Regions from separate parts of the Streptomyces sp. NPDC057010 genome, predicted to be linked through region 1. Evidence: riboswitches for the same ligand, from Rfam matches in the RefSeq annotation. Region 1 holds a riboswitch; the other holds the start of a gene.
The links. A riboswitch is a leader RNA that binds a small molecule or an ion and turns the genes downstream of it on or off. The one in region 1 is predicted to bind S-adenosylmethionine.
Positions count from the first base shown of each region.

Region 1 (8,640 bases):
TCGCGTTCCCGGGTCAGAACTTGCGTCGGAACGCGTCGACCGAGGCTGAATGTATCTGCGCCGGTGCTGTCTGCAACAGGTCAATCCGACGAGAATTCTGGACACACGGATACATTGAAATAGAGTGAAAATTTGGCATATTCCAGGGCAACTCGGGCCCGGCATATCGCGCCAAAGCCCCATACCGCACTTGCACATTGACCCGATGTCGACCCTCACACGGCCCGTTCATATGCGGCGGGCAAGAACAGCGGAGGGGACTTCCCCAACTCTACCGCGCCCAATCAAGCAGAATTGCCCCCTCCGCTTTTAGCGGAGGGGGCAATTCTGGTTTGCGCGTGTCACCCGGAAGGTGATCAGCAGCCGCCCGCGACGGCCGGAATGATCGAAACGCCGGCGCCGTCCGGCGTCGCCGCCTCCAGCCCGCCCTCAAAGCGCACGTCGTCGTCGTTGACGTACACGTTGACGAAGCGGCGCAGCTTGCCCTGGTCGTCCAGGACGCGGGCCGCGATGCCCGGGTGGTTCTTCTCCAGCGACGCGATGACCTGGGCCAGGGTTTCGCCCTCGGCGGGCACCTCGGCCTGGCCGCCGGTGTAGGTGCGCAGGATGGTGGGGATGCGGACGTTGACGCTCATGGCGCTACTGCCTTTCCGGTGTGCAGGGGAGGGTCAGGCCAGGCCGGCGGCGCGGAACGCGTCCAGGCTCGGGCGGATGGTGGCGGTCTGGCCGCTGTCCGCGGCCACCGCCTCCAGGGTCTTGAGGCCGTCACCGGTGTTCAGGACGACGGTGGTCAGCGTCGGGTCGAGCTGGCCGTTCTCGATGAGCTTCTTCGTTACGCCGACGGTCACGCCGCCCGCGGTCTCGGCGAAGATGCCCTCGGTCTGCGCGAGGACCTTGATGGCCTCGACGACCTGCTCGTCGGTCACGTCCTCGACGTAGCCGCCGGTGCGGCGCGCGATGTCCAGGACGTACGGGCCGTCCGCCGGGTTGCCGATGGCCAGCGACTTGGCGATGGTGTTCGGCTTCTGCGGGCGGACCACGTCGTGGCCGGCCTTGAAGGCGGTGGACACCGGGGAGCAGCCCTCGGCCTGGGCGCCGAAGATCTTGTACGGCTTGTCCTCGACGAGACCGAGCTTGATCAGCTCCTGCAGACCCTTGTCGATCTTCGTGAGCTGGGAGCCGGACGCGATCGGGATGACGATCTGGTCGGGGAGCTGCCAGCCGAGCTGCTCGCAGATCTCGTACGCGAGGGTCTTGGAGCCCTCGCCGTAGTACGGGCGCAGGTTGACGTTGACGAAGCCCCAGCCCTCGCCCAGCGGGTCGCCGATGAGCTCGGAGCAGAAGCGGTTGACGTCGTCGTAGTTGCCCTCGATGCCGACCAGGTCGCCACCGTAGACACCGGCCATGACGACCTTGCCCTGCTCCAGGTCGTGCGGGATGAACACGCAGGAGCGGAAGCCGGCGCGGGCGGCCGCGGCGCCGACGGCGCCGGCCAGGTTGCCGGTGGAGGAGCAGGAGAGGGTGGTGAAGCCGAAGGCGCGGGCGGCCTCGACGGCGATGGCCACGACGCGGTCCTTGAAGGAGTGCGTCGGGTTGCCGGAGTCGTCCTTGACGTAGAGCTTGCCGGTGACGCCCAGCGCCTTGGCCAGGTTCTCCGCGTCCACGAGTTTGGTGAAGCCGGGGTTCAGGCTCGGCTTGTCGGCCACGTCCGCGGGGACGGGCAGCAGCGGCGCGTAGCGCCAGATGTTGTTGGGGCCGGCCTCGATGGCGGCGCGCAGGGCCTCGGGGTCACCGGTGGGGAGCTCGTAGGTGACTTCCAGCGGTCCGAAACACTCGACGCACGCGAAGATGGGGCCGAGCTCGAAGCGGGTGCCGCACTCGCGACAGGAAAGACCCGTGGCGGGTCCGAGATCAACAGAGGTGGCGACAGTCTGTGCAGCCATGATGGCGAGGCCCTTTCTCCTCATCTTCCCCATGGCGCACTTCGCCATGAGACGGAATTGGCACCTTCCCTAGCCGGGGACCTCGCGGGGGTGCGTCCAAGACGCATCGCGAGAACCGACTGGAGGGTTGCCGGGGCTTCAACGGGCCGTGTCCCTCTGCCCCTCTGGATGAGCGGTATGGCACCGGCACACGCGCTCTATGGCGCGCCGGTGCGTTTGTGCGCGAGGACCCCCGGCATGCGGTGGTCCTTCGCGTTGTTCAAGACTGTAACCGAAGGGCCGGGCGGTTGAGACAGCCGTCCGAACCGCGAGATGGATCTCTTTTCGGTCAAACCGACCAAGCCACAGGGAGTGCTCACAGTGCTGGAAGAGGTGGAGCGCTGGCTGGCCGTCCGCTCCTGGGCAGCCGCCGACCGACCGCTCGACCAGCTGCTGGAACGGAAACGGGCGGCTGGGACCACGGTCAGCGTGGTGCTGCCCGCGCTCGACGAGGAGGCGACGGTCGGTGAGATCGTCGAGATCATCCGGCGTGAGCTGATGGAGGGACCGCCGGCCCCGCTGGTCGACGAACTGATCGTGATCGACTCGGGCTCCAGCGACGCTACGGCGGAAGTGGCGGCGAAGGCCGGCGCCCGCGTGGTGCACCGCGACGAGATACTCCCGCGGATCCCGGCACTGCCGGGGAAGGGCGAGGTGCTGTGGCGCTCCCTGCTGGCGGCCACCGGGGAGATCGTCTGCTTCGTCGACGCCGACCTGCGGGACTTCTCGGCCTCCTTCGTCTCCGGGATCGTGGGGCCGCTGCTGACCGATCCGGAGGTGCAGTTCGTCAAGGCCATGTACGACCGCCCGCTGGGCGAGGCCCCGGGCCAGGGCGGGCGGGTGACGGAGCTGGTGGCCCGTCCCCTCCTGAACCTCCACTGGCCGCAGCTGGCCGGTTTCGTGCAGCCGCTGGGCGGCGAGTACGCCGTGCGCCGGTCCCTGCTGGAGCGGCTGCCGTTCCCCGTCGGGTACGGGGTGGAGCTGGGCCTGCTGGTCGACGCGCTGCACACCGTCGGGCTGGACGCGCTGGCTCAGGTGGACGTGGGCGTACGGCACCACCGCCACCAGGACGGGCAGGCGCTGGGCCGGATGGCCGCGGCGATCTACCGGACGGCCCAGGTACGGCTCTCGCGCGGGCACCTCGTACGGCCGGAGCTGACGCAGTTCGAGCGGGGCCCGGAGGGGTTCGTACCGCGCACGTACGCGGTGGACACCGAGGAACGGCCGCCGATGCTGGGCATCAAGGAGTACGCGCTGCGTCGCGTGGCGTGACGGAACGTACGGTTTGAGCGGGGGCGGGCCGGGCTAGGTTGGCCGCATGGCTTCTCAGGTACTCGTTGCAGCGAACCGCGGCCCGCTCTCCTACGCCCTCGCCGCCGACGGCACGCTCGGTGCCCGGCGCGGCGGGGGCGGTCTCGTCTCCGGACTCTCCGCGGCCCTCGCGGAGCAGCCGGAGGCGCTGTGGATCTGCGCGGCCCTTTCGGACGCGGACCGGGAGGCGGTCCGCCGGGGCGTCGCGGAGCCCGGGGTCCGGATGCTGGACATCGATCCCGCGGTGTACGACGACGCGTACAACGGCATCGCGAACTCGGTGCTGTGGTTCACCCACCACCACCTGTACGACATCCCGCGCGAGCCGGTCTTCGACGCGGAGTTCCGGCGCCGGTGGGAGTCGTACGCCGCCTACAACCGGGCCTTCGCGCAGGCGCTGGCCGAGGAGGCGGCCGAGGGCGCGGCCGTCTTGGTGCAGGACTACCACCTGGCGCTGGTGCCGGGGGCGCTGCGCCGGCTGCGGCCGGACCTGCGGATCGGGCACTTCACGCACACGCCGTGGGCCGCCCGGGAGTTCATGGACCTGCTCCCGGCCGACATCCGGTCGCAACTGGTGTGGGGGATGCTCGGGGCGGACCGGCTGGGGTTCCACACGGACGAGTGGGCGCTCGCCTTCATGACGAGCGCGCGGATCGAGGACGCGAGCGGCGTCGCGCGGACCCACCTGCCGGGCGGGGAGGACCCGCTGCGCGGGGTGAAGCACACCAGGGCCGGCGGCGAGGAGCGGTTCACGCACGTGACGAGGTACCCGCTGGGGGTGGACGGGGACGAGCTGCGGGCGCTGGCGCACCGGCCGGAGGTGGACGACAAGCTGGCGTCCCTGCGGGCGGAGGTCGGCGGCTTGAAGACGATCGTCCGCGTGGACCGCACGGAGCTGTCGAAGAACATCCTGCGGGGCCTGCTGGCGTACCGGGAGCTGCTGACGGTCCACCCCGAGTGGCGGGGCCGGGTGGTGCACCTGGCCTCCGCGTACCCGTCCCGGCAGGACCTGAAGGTGTACCGGGACTACACGGAGTCGGTACGGGAACTGGCGGCCGCGATCAATGCGGAGTTCGGCACGGCGGACTGGCAGCCGGTGCTGGTGTCGGTGCAGGACGACTTCGCGCGCTCGCTGGCCGTGTACCGGCTGGCGGACGTGGCGCTGGTGAACCCGGTGCGGGACGGTATGAACCTGGTGGCGAAGGAGATCCCGGTGGTGTCGGAGGCGGGGTGTGCCCTGGTGCTGTCCACGGGGGCGGGGGCGTACGGGGAGCTGCGGGAGGAGGCGCTGACGGTGAACCCGTACGACGTCTCGGAGACGGCGTCGGCCCTGCACGCGGCGCTGTCCATGCCGGCCGCCGAACGCGCGGAACGCACGAAACGCCTGGCCGCGGCCGCCACGGCCCTCCCCCCGGCCCAGTGGTTCACGTCCCAGCTGGCGGACCTCCGCGCATAGCCCCGGGAGGCGGCGGCCCGGTCTTGGCCGTCCGGCGGGCGTCCAAGGCGAGCAGCATCACGTCGTGCAGAGGGGCTCCGGGCCACGGGAGGGCGTCGCCCACCTTGCGGTAGCCCCATGCACGGTACGCGGCCACGGCCGCCCTGTTGTCCGGGTGGACGTTGAGCAGGATCCTCTCGGCCTCGAAGGTGGTGAGCAGGGCTTCGTGCAGCCGGTGGGCCACGCCCGATCGACGCCAGCCGGCGCGCACGGCGAGTTCCATCAGGCCGAAGGTCCGGCGGCCGTCCTCACGGCGCATCTCCTCGGATACCGGCTCCGTGAGCTGCCCCCACCACACCGCCTCCGGGGGGAGGTGGTGGCCGTACGCCATGCCGACCGGGCGGCCGTCATCCGCTGTGGCCAGGACCGCGCGAAACGTGATCTTGCGGGTCTGGGACCGGAAACGCCGGAAGGCGGCCGCCACGTCCGCCTCGGTTTCGTCATAGGGCGGCTCGGCGAACGCCTCGGCGTAGACCTGCCGGAAGGCATCCTCGGCCGACGCTGCGGCCGTGCCGTCGAGCCGGTCGATGCCGATCTGTGACGACTGGCTCATCCCACCCTCTTTCACGTGATCTGGCGAATCCGCACGACGCAGTCGCGAGCGGTCCGGCTGTCGACGACGACCGGCGGTCCCGGACCCGCGGTCGGGGGCGGGTGGGCAGCCACCGGCTGGGCTCGGCGGCCCGAGGGGGAGATGGCCGGCCCTCGCCGCGCGGCGGGGGCGGTCCTAGCCCCGCAAGGCCGCCGCCAGTTGGGCCAGGAAGGCGGCAACGGCGGCCGGGCCGGGGAGGACCAGGTCGGCGCGGGCGGCGAGTTCCGGGACCTCCGCCGAGCCGCTGCACACCAGCAGCCCCGGGAGGCCGTCGGCGCGGCGTTTCTCCACCGCCGAGTAGGCGGCGAGGTCGCCCAGGTCGTCGCCGGCGTACAGGACCGCCTCCGCGTCCGTCTCGGCGAGGAATTCCGTGAGGGCGACGCCCTTGTCCGTGCCGGGGGGACGGAGCTCCAGGACGGCCCGCCCCGGTTCGACCATCAGCCCGTGCCGCGCCGCCAGCTCGGTGAGGGGTTCGCGCAGGGCCGCGAAGGCGGCCGCCGGGTCGGCCGCGCGGCGGGTGTGGACCGCCAGGGCCCGGCCCTTCTCCTCGATCCACGTGCCGCGCCAGGCCCCGATCGACTCCAGGAACCCCGGCAGCTCCGCCCGGACCGCCGCCACCCCGGGGTGCTCGGCCGGGGCGTGGACGATGCCGGTGACGGCGTCCCACCGCTCGGCCCCGTAGTGGCCGAGGACCACCAGGTGTTCCAGTCCGGGAACCCCGGCGAAGCCGCCGTAGCGCACGGCGACCCCCGCCGGCCGGCCGGTGATCACCGCGACCGACGCCACCTGGGGGGCGAGGGCGGAGAGGGCCGGGACGGCCGTGGGGTGGGCCCGGGCCTGGTCCGGGTCGGGGACGATCTCGGCGAGGGTGCCGTCGAAGTCGAGGGCGATCACGGATCGCCGGGGTGCGCGGAGCAGGGCTTCGAGTCCCTCGCGTCCGGCTGCGGTGTCGGGCATCGGCAGGTCGCGGTCGTGCGGATGGCTCCCCATACGGACGACCCTAACGGCCCCGCCCGGGGACGGCTACGGTGCCGCCGGGGACCGCCCTACCGCCTGGCCCGCTGTGCTTCGCGGATGCGCCGCAGCCGGTTCACCGTGCCCGGCGCGTGGGCGAGGGCGCGCGGGTCGTCCATCAGCACGTTGAGCAGCTGGTAGTAGCGGACGGGGGTCATCCCCAGCCCCTCCCGTATCGCCCGCTCCTTGGCCCCGGGCCCCGGCCAGGTGCGTGCCTCGTACGCGAGCACCGCGGCCTCGGTGGCCGTCAGCTGCCCCTCGTCCGTCATACCGCCAGATTAACGCCGACCGCTGACACCCCCCGGGCGCCCTCCACAGGGCTAGCGCGGGTCCGCCGCCCGCGCCGCCGTCGCGATGTCCCCCAGCACCCGCTCCGGCTGCCCGCCGGGCTGCACGCTCTTGCCGATGTTCTGCTTGATGTCCTCGCTGACGCCCGCCCAGGACTTCTTGCCCACCGGGTACAGCTTCGAGGTCGGCAGCGCGTCCAGGAAGGTCTTCAGCTGCGGCGCGGAGCCGCCCGTACCGTTCGCCATGGCCCGGTAGCCGGTGGTCGTCGCGGGCAGCAGGTCGTACGTGTTGGTGAAGGCCGTCACGTTCTTCGTCTCGAACAGCCGGTCCAGGAACTTCCCCGACTCCTTGCGGTGGCCGTTCTTGAAGGCCATCACCCAGTCCGCGACGCCCATCGCCGAGTGCTCGGCGCCGTCGGCGGTCGGCATGGTCACCATGCCGAACCTGACGCCCTTGCCGGCCGCCTGCTTGAGGAGCGTGGGGTGCCCGTTGAGCATGCCGACCTCGCCCCGCGTGAAGGCGTCGAAGGCGGCCTGCCGGTCGAGCTTCGCCGGTTCCACCGGCCCCGTCAGCCCCTGCCCGACCATCTTGTCGCGCAGGAACTCCAGGGCCTTGACGTTCTCGGCGGAGTCGATCGCGTACTGCTCCTCGTTGTCGGTGTAGCCGCCACCGCCCGCGAGCATCCACATCATCGTCTCGGCCTGCGCCTCCTCGCGGCCCAGCGGCAGGGCGAAGGGGGTCGGGACGCCGGCGGCCTTGAGCTTCTTGGCGGCCGCCTCCAGCTCCGCCCAGCTCTTGGGCTGCCAGCCGGCCTTGGAGTCCTTGGGGATGACCCCGGCGTCGGCCAGCAGCTTCTCGTTGTAGAAGAGCAGCCGCGTGCTGGCCACGAAGGGCATCCCGTACTGGACCCGCTTGACCTTGCCCGCGTCGGCGAGCGGCGCGAGGAAGTCGGCCTCGGTCTTGACGGAGAGCAGCTCGTCCGCCGTGTAGAGCTTGCCCGCCTCGGCGTAGTCGGCGTAGGCGCCGATCTGCGCGATGTCGGGGGCCTTGCCGGCCTTGACCATCTCGGCGACCTTGGCGTCGACCTCCGACCAGGAGTAGACGCTGACCTCGACCTTCACGCCGGGGTTGTCCTTCTCGAAGCCGTCGGCGAGGGCCTTCCAGTACGTCTCCGAGGAGTTCTGCGGATTGTCCCCGTAGTCGGCCGCCACGACCCGCAGGGTCACCTCGTTGTCCCCGGTGAGTCCGCCGAGGGCTCCGCAGCCCGTCAGCGTCGCGATCAGGCCCAGCGCGGCACAGGACGCGGCCAGGCCCGGCAGGTAACGGCGCTCCACAGTTCTCGTTCCACCCCTTGTTGTACGTACGATCCACGTAAGGTCTACACCACTTTGGCAGCTGTTCCACATTCGGATCCAGACCGGGGTCCCGGATTTGTATGGCAGCTCAACAATCCCCCTCAATGGACTAGACCTTTCCCCGCCGAGCACGCGAGACTGTCCCCTGTGAAACCCGTGAAACACGTCATCGCCCTCGATGTGGGCGGCACCGGGATGAAGGCCGCCCTGGTCGCCGCCGACGGCACCCTGCTCCACGAGGCCCGCCGCGCCACCGGCCGCGAGCGGGGCCCCGACGCCGTCGTCGAGACGATCCTGGACTTCGCCGCCGAGCTGCGCGACACCGGCCGCGAACGCTTCGGGCGGGCCGCCTCGGCCGCCGGCGTCGCCGTGCCCGGCATCGTCGACGCCGAGAACGGGACCGCCGTCTACGCGGCGAACCTGGGCTGGCGCGACGTACCGATGCGCGACCTGCTGAGCCGGCGCCTCGGCGGCATCCCGGTGGCCCTCGGCCACGACGTGCGCACGGGCGGACTCGCCGAAGGCCGCATCGGCGCCGGCCGGGACGCCGACCGCTTCCTCTTCGTCCCGCTCGGCACCGGCATCGCCGGTGCCATCGGCATC
Region 1 covers NZ_JBHUSC010000034.1:3,280-11,919, reverse strand. The annotation lists gene ACFTXQ_RS24920 (MoaD/ThiS family protein) at 357-635, opposite strand; gene thrC (threonine synthase) at 669-1,943, opposite strand; SAM riboswitch class I at 1,961-2,118, opposite strand; gene ACFTXQ_RS24910 (glucosyl-3-phosphoglycerate synthase) at 2,304-3,254, shown strand; gene ACFTXQ_RS24905 (trehalose-6-phosphate synthase) at 3,301-4,749, shown strand; gene ACFTXQ_RS24900 (GNAT family N-acetyltransferase) at 4,718-5,341, opposite strand; gene otsB (trehalose-phosphatase) at 5,516-6,370, opposite strand; gene ACFTXQ_RS24890 (DUF3263 domain-containing protein) at 6,427-6,663, opposite strand; gene ACFTXQ_RS24885 (extracellular solute-binding protein) at 6,715-8,016, opposite strand; gene ACFTXQ_RS24880 (ROK family protein) at 8,194-8,640, shown strand, end outside.

Region 2 (8,640 bases), on a different contig from region 1:
GGCTCCGGCGCGGCCGGAGGCCTTCACGTTGCCGAGGTCGACGCGGCTGCTGTCGCTGCGGCTGGCGCGCGACTCCTCGTCCTTGAGCGCGGCGCGCTCCTGGGCGGTGAGGGTGTTGAGGAGGGCCTGGGCCTCGGCGAGCTTCTCCTGCGAGACCTGCTTCTTCTCGCCGAGCTCCTTGCGGGTGGCGTCGAGGTCGGCGAGCTTGCCGGCGGCCTCCTGGCGCTGCTGCGCGAGGCTGCGCTGCTTGGCCTGGATCTTCTGGACGGCCTCGACCTGCTTGCCGCTCAGGTGCTCCAGGGTGGAGGCCTTGTCGAGGTAGCTGTCCGGGTCCGCGGAGAGGAGGAGGGCGATCGACGGGTCTATGCCGCCGTTGCGGTACTGGGCGCTCGCCATCGAACCGAGCGTGCTGCGCAGCTCGTTGAGGTCGCCCTGGCCGCGGGCGACCTGGTCCTGGAGCTGCGCGATCTCCTTTTCGAGCTTCTCCTGGCGTTCCTTGGCCCCGTTGAACTTCTCGGTGGCCTGTTCCGCCTCTTCGTAGAGTGCGTCGACCTGAGACTTGACCTCGTCCTTGCCCGGCTTCGCCGGGGCGGCGGAGGCGGCCTGGGAGGAGAGCGCGACGGCCGCGGCCGCGGTGGCGGTGAGCACGGTCACACGAGCGCGGTTCGGCTGCTTGGGTCGACGGTGGGACGCCACGAAGGCGAGCTCCTTCTTCCTAGAGCCGCCGATGAACGCAACTCGGCAGCACCTCCGCCGCCACCCCGAATGAGTGATCTACCGCACGAAGGTTTGAACAGACCCTAGTGACCTCGCTGTGATCAGTTCAAATCCTGTCGGGAAAAAACTCGGTTGCCGACCTGCTTCTTTACCTACAGCGCACGCTGCGTGCCGGGCACTTGACGGTACGTCTTCCACACGCCATGCCAAATCGGGCATTAAAGCCAGCAGTTACGAAACGCGCGAAAGCCGCTTCAGCAACAAGGCGGACGTCACCGGCCGCGCACCCGCCTTGGCCACCCCGTCGGCGACCTCCCGGTCCGTGGAGACCACGACCACCGGACGGCCGGGCGGCTCCGCCCGCACCAGCTGGCGGATCAGCTCGTCCGCCGTCACGCCCGCCTTGGAGAACAGCACCCGCACCCCGCGCGGCGGTGCGAGCAGCACCGGGGCCGCCAGCTCCGCCCCGTCGAAGACACAGGTCATCTCGGCGCCCGTCTGCGCGGCGAGCATCGACAGCCCGCCCAGCAGCCGCAGCCGCTGCTTCTCCAGCGGCATCGTCGGATAGCCCGTCTTGGTCACGTTGTAGCCGTCGACCACCAGATGGGCCTGCGGGAGCGCCAACAGCTGGTCCAGCAGCGCCGGATCGGTCTCCGACAGCGCACGCGCCGCGATGTCCTTGGGCGTCATCCGGCCCGGCTCCACCGCGTCCACGGTGTCCGCCGGGCGGGTGTTCACCGGCGGCAGCGCCAGCTCGCGGCGCAGCCCCGCCGCCGCGTCCAGGACGGTGTCCAGCAGCAGCCGCAGCCGCATGTCCTCGATGCTGCGCCCCTCGCGGGTGGCCCGGCGCGAGGTCTCCAGCGCCGTCTCCACCTCCGCCAGCCGGGACTTGAGCCGCCGGGCCTCGCTCTCGGCGGCGGCCACCCGCGCGGCCGCGTCGCCGCGGATCCCGTCGATCTCCGAGTTCACCTTGCGCAGGGCCGCCTCGCCGCGCTTGACGTCGCTGAGCGCGCTGCGCAACTTGCGCTGAAGCGATTCCGCTTCCCTGCGCGCCGCCTCCAGCTCGACCCGGACCTGCTCGCCGCCGGCGCGCTGCAGGTCCCGTACGTGGGCGAGTTCCTCGCGGAGCCGGTCCAGCTCGCGGCGGGTCTCCTCGCCGACCCGCTCGGCGTCGGCGCGCTGCGCCTCCTCGCCCGCGGCGGCGACCAGCTTGACCCACCCGGCCGGCCTCAGCACGTAGGCGGCGGCCGCCACGTCCAGCGGATCGGCGGCGGCGGGCGGCGCACCGGACTCCAGCGCCCCGGCCAGATCGGCCTGCGCCTCACGGAGCTTCTCGGCGACGCGGCTGCGGAACACGGCGTCGGTCTCGACCGCCGCGGCCATGGCGTTGCCGGCGAACTTGGCGCGCCGGGTCGGGGTGAACCGGGCGTACTGGCGCAGCTGTGCCGGCAGGTCCGCGACGGTCAGACCGCCGAAGGCCTCCGAGACGAGCGCGACGACCCGGCGCCGCACGCCTTCCGGCAGCGGGCGGTCGAGCACCTCGGCGGCGTCGCCGGCCGCATCGGCCGGCTCAGCGCCGCTTGCTGGCTCCACAATCCGTCACCCCTACCGTGATCTACTGTGGGCCCGGCTCCGTCAGGAGTCCGCGCCCGGCCTGTCCACGAGCTCGATCTGGTCCACCGCGTTGCACCAGCGGCAGCGGACCGACTCGATGGTCTCATTGACCACCTCCCGCTCCTCGACCTTGGGCTCCCCGGCGAGGTCCAGGTGGACGTACTCGACGACCTTCGACGAACGGGTGACATCGAAGCGCGTGAGGTTGCCGCACAGGGTGCAGCGCCACCGTGTGGTGTCGGTCGGCAGGGGAACCGTCGTCATCAGGCCGCTCTCTCCTTCGTAGCTCTTTCAATTAAAGCGGTCCGGGCCCGTCGGCGTACGTCATGACGAACCGCAGGACCGCAGCTCGTAACCCTACGGCCTGGCACCGCTTCAGGTGGGCCTGGTTGCGTCATGCTCTGTCACATGATCGTAAGGTGGCGGACCGTTCTGGAGGCTGCCCGGGGACCGGTGGTCACCCATGCGCTGATCGCGGGCTGCGCGGTGGTGTTCGTCGTGGGCCCGGCCTCGGGGCTGAACCCGGCCTACGGCACGGGCGACCAGCTGCTGGCGGCCGGGACCGCGTACTTCCGGCGCTGGGGCGTGGTCCCGGACGAGCTGTTCACCGGCACCCCGCGGGCCTGGCTGACGCCGCTGACCGCGCTGTTCGTCCACGGCAGCTGGCTGCACCTGCTGGGGAACATGCTCTTCCTCTACGTCTTCGGCGCGATGGCGGAGGAGCGGATGGGCCGGCGGGCGTTCCTCGTCTTCTACGTCTGCACGGGCTACCTGGCCCTGGCGGCGTACGCGGCGGCCAACGCGAGCTCCCCGCAGACCCTGGTCGGAGCCTCCGGAGCCATCTCCGCGGTGCTCGGCGCCTTCCTGTGCCTGCTGCCCCGGGCCAGGGTGACGAGCCTGTTCCCGTTCCTGTTCTTCCTGCCGCTGCGGTTCCCCGCGTGGATCGTGCTGCTGTTCTGGTTCGCCCTCCAGTGGGTGGCCGCGCACCGGGCGGGGAGCGGGCCGGGAGTCGCCTATCTGGCCCACGTGGTGGGCTTCTCGCTCGGCTTCTTCTACGCGTGGGCCCGCTACCGGCGTACGACTAGAGTGAGGCGACCAGCGACGGCCACCGAGGGAGACAGCCAACCGTGATCACCGCGATCGTGCTCATCAAGACCAGCGTGGACCGCATCCCCGAGATCGCCGAGTCCATCGCCGCGCTGGACAGCGTCAGCGAGGTCTACTCCGTCACGGGGACGTACGACCTGATCGCGCTGGTCCGCGTGGCCCGCCACGAGAACCTGGCGGACATCATCCCGGGCCGCATCAGCAAGATCCCGGGCGTCGAGGCGACGGACACGCACGTGGCGTTCCGCACGTACTCCCAGCACGACCTGGAAGCCGCGTTCGCCATCGGCCTGGACGCGTAGCGTCACTCCGGGGGCTCCGCCCCCGCGCCCCCGTGCCTCAATCGCCGGCGGGCTGGGGGGTGTCCCCGGGCGGGGCCTTGACTGCTGGGTGATTTCACCTCGGCGCGGGTGGGGGCGGAGTGGGGCTTGGGGTGGGGACACGGAGGAGGGTCCCCGCAGGACGAGCGCGCAACCACCCTTACGTCACGCAGCACGCCTTGGTGCGCGAGCCGAGGAGACACTCCGGAGGGGCACCGCCCCAAGACCCGCTCCGACCCCACCCGACGGCACCCCCCAGCCCCGCCGGCGATTGAGGCGAACGGGGTCCGGGGCAGAGCCCCGGCAACGGCGGCGCGCCGGTCAGACGGCCGGAACGCAGCGGCCCTCTTCCGTGCGGTACTGCCACTTCGCGCCGTCCGCGACGAGTTCCTTCACCGCGCGCACGAAGCGGTCCACGTGCTCGTCGGGGGTGCCCGCCCCGAAGCTGACGCGGATCGCGTTCAGCGAGCGCTCCCCCGGCGCCGCCTCCGGCGCTCCGCACTCGCCCTGCGCCTGCGGCTCGCTGCCCAGCAGGGTCCGCACCAGCGGGTGCGCGCAGAACAGGCCGTCCCGGACGCCGATGCCGTACTCGGCCGAGAGGGCCGCCGCGAAGTGGGAGCTGTTCCAGCCGTCGACGACGAAGGAGATGACGCCGACGCGCGGGGCGTCGTCCCCGAAGAGGGACAGGACGCGGACCGCCGGCACCTCGGCCAGGCCCTCGCGGACCTTCGCGATGAGGTGCTGCTCTCGGGCGACCAGACCGTCGAAGCCCGCCTCGGTCAGGGCCCGGCAGGCGGAGGCGATGGAGTAGACGCCGATGACGTTCGGGGAGCCGGCCTCGTGGCGGGCGGCGGTGGTGTGCCACTCGACGTCGACGCCGCCGTCCTCGCGGCGGGCGACCTTGCGGGAGGCGCCGCCGCCGGCCAGGTACGGCTCGGCCTGCTGGAGCCAGTCGGCGCGGCCGGCGAGCACGCCCGAGCCGAAGGGCGCGTACAGCTTGTGGCCGGAGAAGGCGACCCAGTCCACGTCCAGGTCGCGCACCGAGACGGGGTGGTGGGGGGCCAGCTGGGCGGCGTCCAGGACGATCCGCGCGCCGTGCGCGTGCGCGGCGGCGGCGAGCTCCTTCACCGGCCACAGTTCACCGGTGACGTTGGAGGCGCCGGTGACGCAGACCAGGGCCGGGCCGTAGGGGTCCCGGTCGGCGAGCGCCCGCTCCAGGGTGGCGACGGCCTCGTCGGGGGTGCGCGCGGCGTTGAGGTAGGTGACCTGCGCGTTCGTCCAGGGCAGCAGCGAGGCGTGGTGCTCGGTCTCGAAGACGAAGACCTGGCAGTCGGCCGGGAGCACGGCGGCGAGCAGGTTGAGGGAGTCGGTGGTGGAGCGGGTGAAGACCACCTGGTCGGAGGGGCGGCAGTCGAGGAACTCGGCGACCGTGACCCGGCTCTGCTCGAAGAGGTCGGTGGAGAGCTGCGAGAGGTAGCCGGCGCCGCGGTGCACGCTGCCGTAGTACGGGGCGTAGGCGGCCACGTCGTCCCAGACCCGCTGGAGGGCGGGGGCGCTGGCCGCGTAGTCGAGGGCGGCGTAGGTGACCTCGCCGCCGGTCACGAGCGGGACGGTGACGTCCCGGCCGAGGACGGCCAGCGGCTCGGCACAGGCGGCGGGGCAGGCGGCGTCGGTGGCAGCGGCAGCGGTGGTGGCGGCGTTCAGGGCAGCGGACATGGCGGTATCTCCCGGCAGGCAGGTCTGAATGGCTTCGGTGTGCCCGTACGCGGGTACGACTCGGCTCGGCGGCCGGCCGGGGCCGGGGTACGGGAGGTCCTCGGACCGATCGGGGGTACACGGAAGCGACCCTGATCCGAGGGTTGAAGAAGGGGCGGAGTCGCCCTATCGCATTCGCTTGCTCACGGAAAACGCTCCTCGAGAGACCAGGACCCCTGGTGTCGAGGGATCCGCGCTTGCCGTAGGCCTTGTTGCCTACGACCTGGTCATCACCCGGGGCACCCCGCCACGGAAGGAGGGTTGCCGGACAGCAAGCCGGGGCCTAAACGCTGTCACTCGTGACCTGGTCAGCATCCTGCCACAAGATCCCCCGAACACAAGACCCCGGTCCGAATGGCGGACCGGGGTCTTGGCTCAAAACGAGCAGCGGGGTACCGGACGGAACCGTGCCCGCCGCGCGGGCTAGGCGTTGCTCGCGGCCACCCACCGCTCCAGCGCGGCGCGCGCCGCACCCGAGTCGATCGATTCGGCCGCACGGGCGATGCCGGCGGCGATCTGCTCCTCCAGGGTGCCCGTGCCGGGGTCCAGGGCGACCAGGGCCGCCGCCGAGTTCAGCAGGACCGCCTCGCGGACCGGGCCCGTCTCGCCGGCCAGCAGGCGGCGGGCCACGTCCGCGTTGAAGGAGGGGTCCCCGCCGGCCAGGGCGGACACGTCCACCAGGGGGATGCCCACGTCGCGCGGGTCGAAGGACTGCTCGGAGACCTTCCCGTCGCGCACCCACCAGACCCGCGAGGTGGCGGTGGTCGTCAGCTCGTCCAGGCCGTCGTCACCGCGGAAGACGAGCGCGGACGAGCCCCGCTCGGCGAGCACGCCCGCCACGATCGGGGCCACCCGGGCGTCGGCGACACCGGTGGCCTGGGCCCGTACCCGAGCCGGGTTGGTGAGCGGGCCGAGGAAGTTGAAAGTGGTCCGGATGCCCAGTTCCTTGCGGGCCGCCGCGACGTGACGGAGCGCCGGGTGGAACTTCACGGCGAAGCAGAAGGTGATGCCGGCCTCCTCCGCGACCTGCACGACCCGCTCGGGGGTGAGGTTGAGGTTGACGCCGAGCTTCTCCAGCACGTCCGAGGAACCGCTCGCGGAGGAGGCGGCCCGGTTGCCGTGCTTGACGACCTTGGCGCCCGTACCGGCCACCACGAGCGCGGACATCGTCGAGATGTTCACCGTTTTGGCCCCGTCGCCGCCCGTGCCGACGATGTCCACCGTCCGGCCGGGCACCTCGATGAGGTTGGCGTGCGCGTACATCGCCCGTACGAGGCCGTTGATCTCCTCGACCGTCTCCCCCTTGGCCCGCAGCGCGACCGCGAAGCCCGCGATCTGGGCGTCGGTGGCCTCCCCGCGCATGATCCGGTCCATGGCCCAGGCGGTGTCGTCGGCACCCAGGTCCCGGCCGGTCAGCAGGGCGTCGAGGACGCCCGGCCAGCCGCGGGCCGCCACGCTGTCGCCGCCTGCCGGGGTCACAACGTTCATGGTCCGCTCCTGCTGTTCGTAGGGGATTCCACGTCGAATGGGAAGGCCTTCAGCCTATCCAGCCTGGGAGGACGGCAAAGAGCCCCGTCCAGACACTGGACGGGGCTCTCGCCGTGGCGACACCAGGACTGACCGAAATCAGTCCCTCATGCGGTCATACGGTCATGCGGGTGGTGCGGGAGGTCAGTGGTGGCCGTGGCCGCTCTGGATCTCCTTGTACTCCTCCACCGTGGGCTTCGGAATCTGGTTGTTCTCCGCGTAGAAGCCCTTGCTGAGCTTCGCGCGCAGCTTCTCCGTGGCCTTCACCTTGCGCTCGACACCGTTCTCGTCGACCGTCGGGCCGATCTCGACCGGCTTGTACTGCTCGTGCGCGGTGAGCTTGTGCAGCTGGCCCTGCGAGAGCGGCTCGTGGACCTCGACGAACTCACCGTGCGGCAGGCGCTTGATGATGCCGGTCTCGCGACCGTGCAGCACCTTGTCGTGGTCCCGGCGCTGGAGGCCGAGGCAGATCCGCTTGGTGGCGATGAAGACCAGGACCGGGACGACGAAGAAACCGATCCGGACGAACCAGGTGATCGAGTTGATCGACAGGTGGAAGTACTGGGCGAACATGTCGTTGCCGCCGCCGATGAGCAGTACGACGTACTCGGCAATCCAGGCGGCACCGAAGGCCGTACGGGTCGGGACGTTGCGCGGGCGGTCCAGGATGTGGTGCTCGCGCTTGTCGCCGGTGACCCAGGACTCGATGAACGGCCAGACGGCGATCGCGCCGAGGACCAGCGGGAAGAGCATCAGCGGGATGAGCACGCCCAGGACGAGCGTGTGGCCCCACAGGTTGATCTCCCAGCCGGGCATGGCACGGATCAGGCCTTCCGGCATACCCATGTACCAGTCGGGCTGTGCGCCGGTGGACACGTGGTCCGGGCGGTACGGGCCGAGCGCCCAGATCGGGTTGATCGAGGCGATCGCCGCGATGGCCGCGATGACACCGAAGACCAGGAAGAAGAAGCCTCCGGCCTTGGCCATGTAGACCGGCAGCAGCGGCATGCCGACGACGTTGTTGTTCGTCTTGCCGGGACCCGCGAACTGGGTGTGCTTGTGGTAGAAGACCAGGATCAGGTGGGCCACCAGCAGGCCCATCATGATGCCGGGCAGCAGCAGGATGTGGATCGAGTAGAACCGGGCGACGAAGTCGCCGCCGGGGAACTCGCCGCCGAAGAGGAAGAACGAGATGTACGTGCCGACGATCGGCATGGACAGGATCGCGCCCTCCATGAACCGGACGCCGGTGCCCGAGAGCAGGTCGTCCGGCAGGGAGTAACCGGTGAAGCCGGTGAACATGCCGAGGACCAGCAGCAGGAAGCCGAAGATCCAGTTGACCTCGCGCGGCTTGCGGAACGCGCCGGTGAAGAAGACGCGCATCATGTGCACGACCATGCCCGCGACGAAGATCAGGGCCGCCCAGTGGTGGATCTGCCGGATGAGCAGACCGCCGCGGACGTCGAAGCTGATGTCCAGGGTCGAGGCGAAGGCCTCGGACATCTGGACGCCCTGCATCGGCACGTACGAGCCGTGGTACACGACCTCGTTCATGCTCGGGTGGAAGAACAGCGTCAGGTACACACCCGTGAGGATGATG
Region 2 covers NZ_JBHUSC010000040.1:46,597-55,236, forward strand. The annotation lists gene ACFTXQ_RS27155 (NlpC/P60 family protein) at 1-696, opposite strand, end outside; gene ACFTXQ_RS27160 (NYN domain-containing protein) at 949-2,313, opposite strand; gene ACFTXQ_RS27165 (hypothetical protein) at 2,353-2,595, opposite strand; gene ACFTXQ_RS27170 (rhomboid family intramembrane serine protease) at 2,728-3,462, shown strand; gene ACFTXQ_RS27175 (Lrp/AsnC family transcriptional regulator) at 3,459-3,740, shown strand; gene ACFTXQ_RS27180 (aminotransferase class V-fold PLP-dependent enzyme) at 4,080-5,474, opposite strand; SAM riboswitch class IV at 5,702-5,818, opposite strand; gene trpD (anthranilate phosphoribosyltransferase) at 5,937-7,001, opposite strand; gene ACFTXQ_RS27190 (cytochrome bc complex cytochrome b subunit) at 7,185-8,640, opposite strand, start outside.
Region 2: linked by a shared signal. The riboswitch ahead of ACFTXQ_RS27180 (aminotransferase class V-fold PLP-dependent enzyme) and the one ahead of thrC (threonine synthase) in region 1 are both predicted to bind S-adenosylmethionine.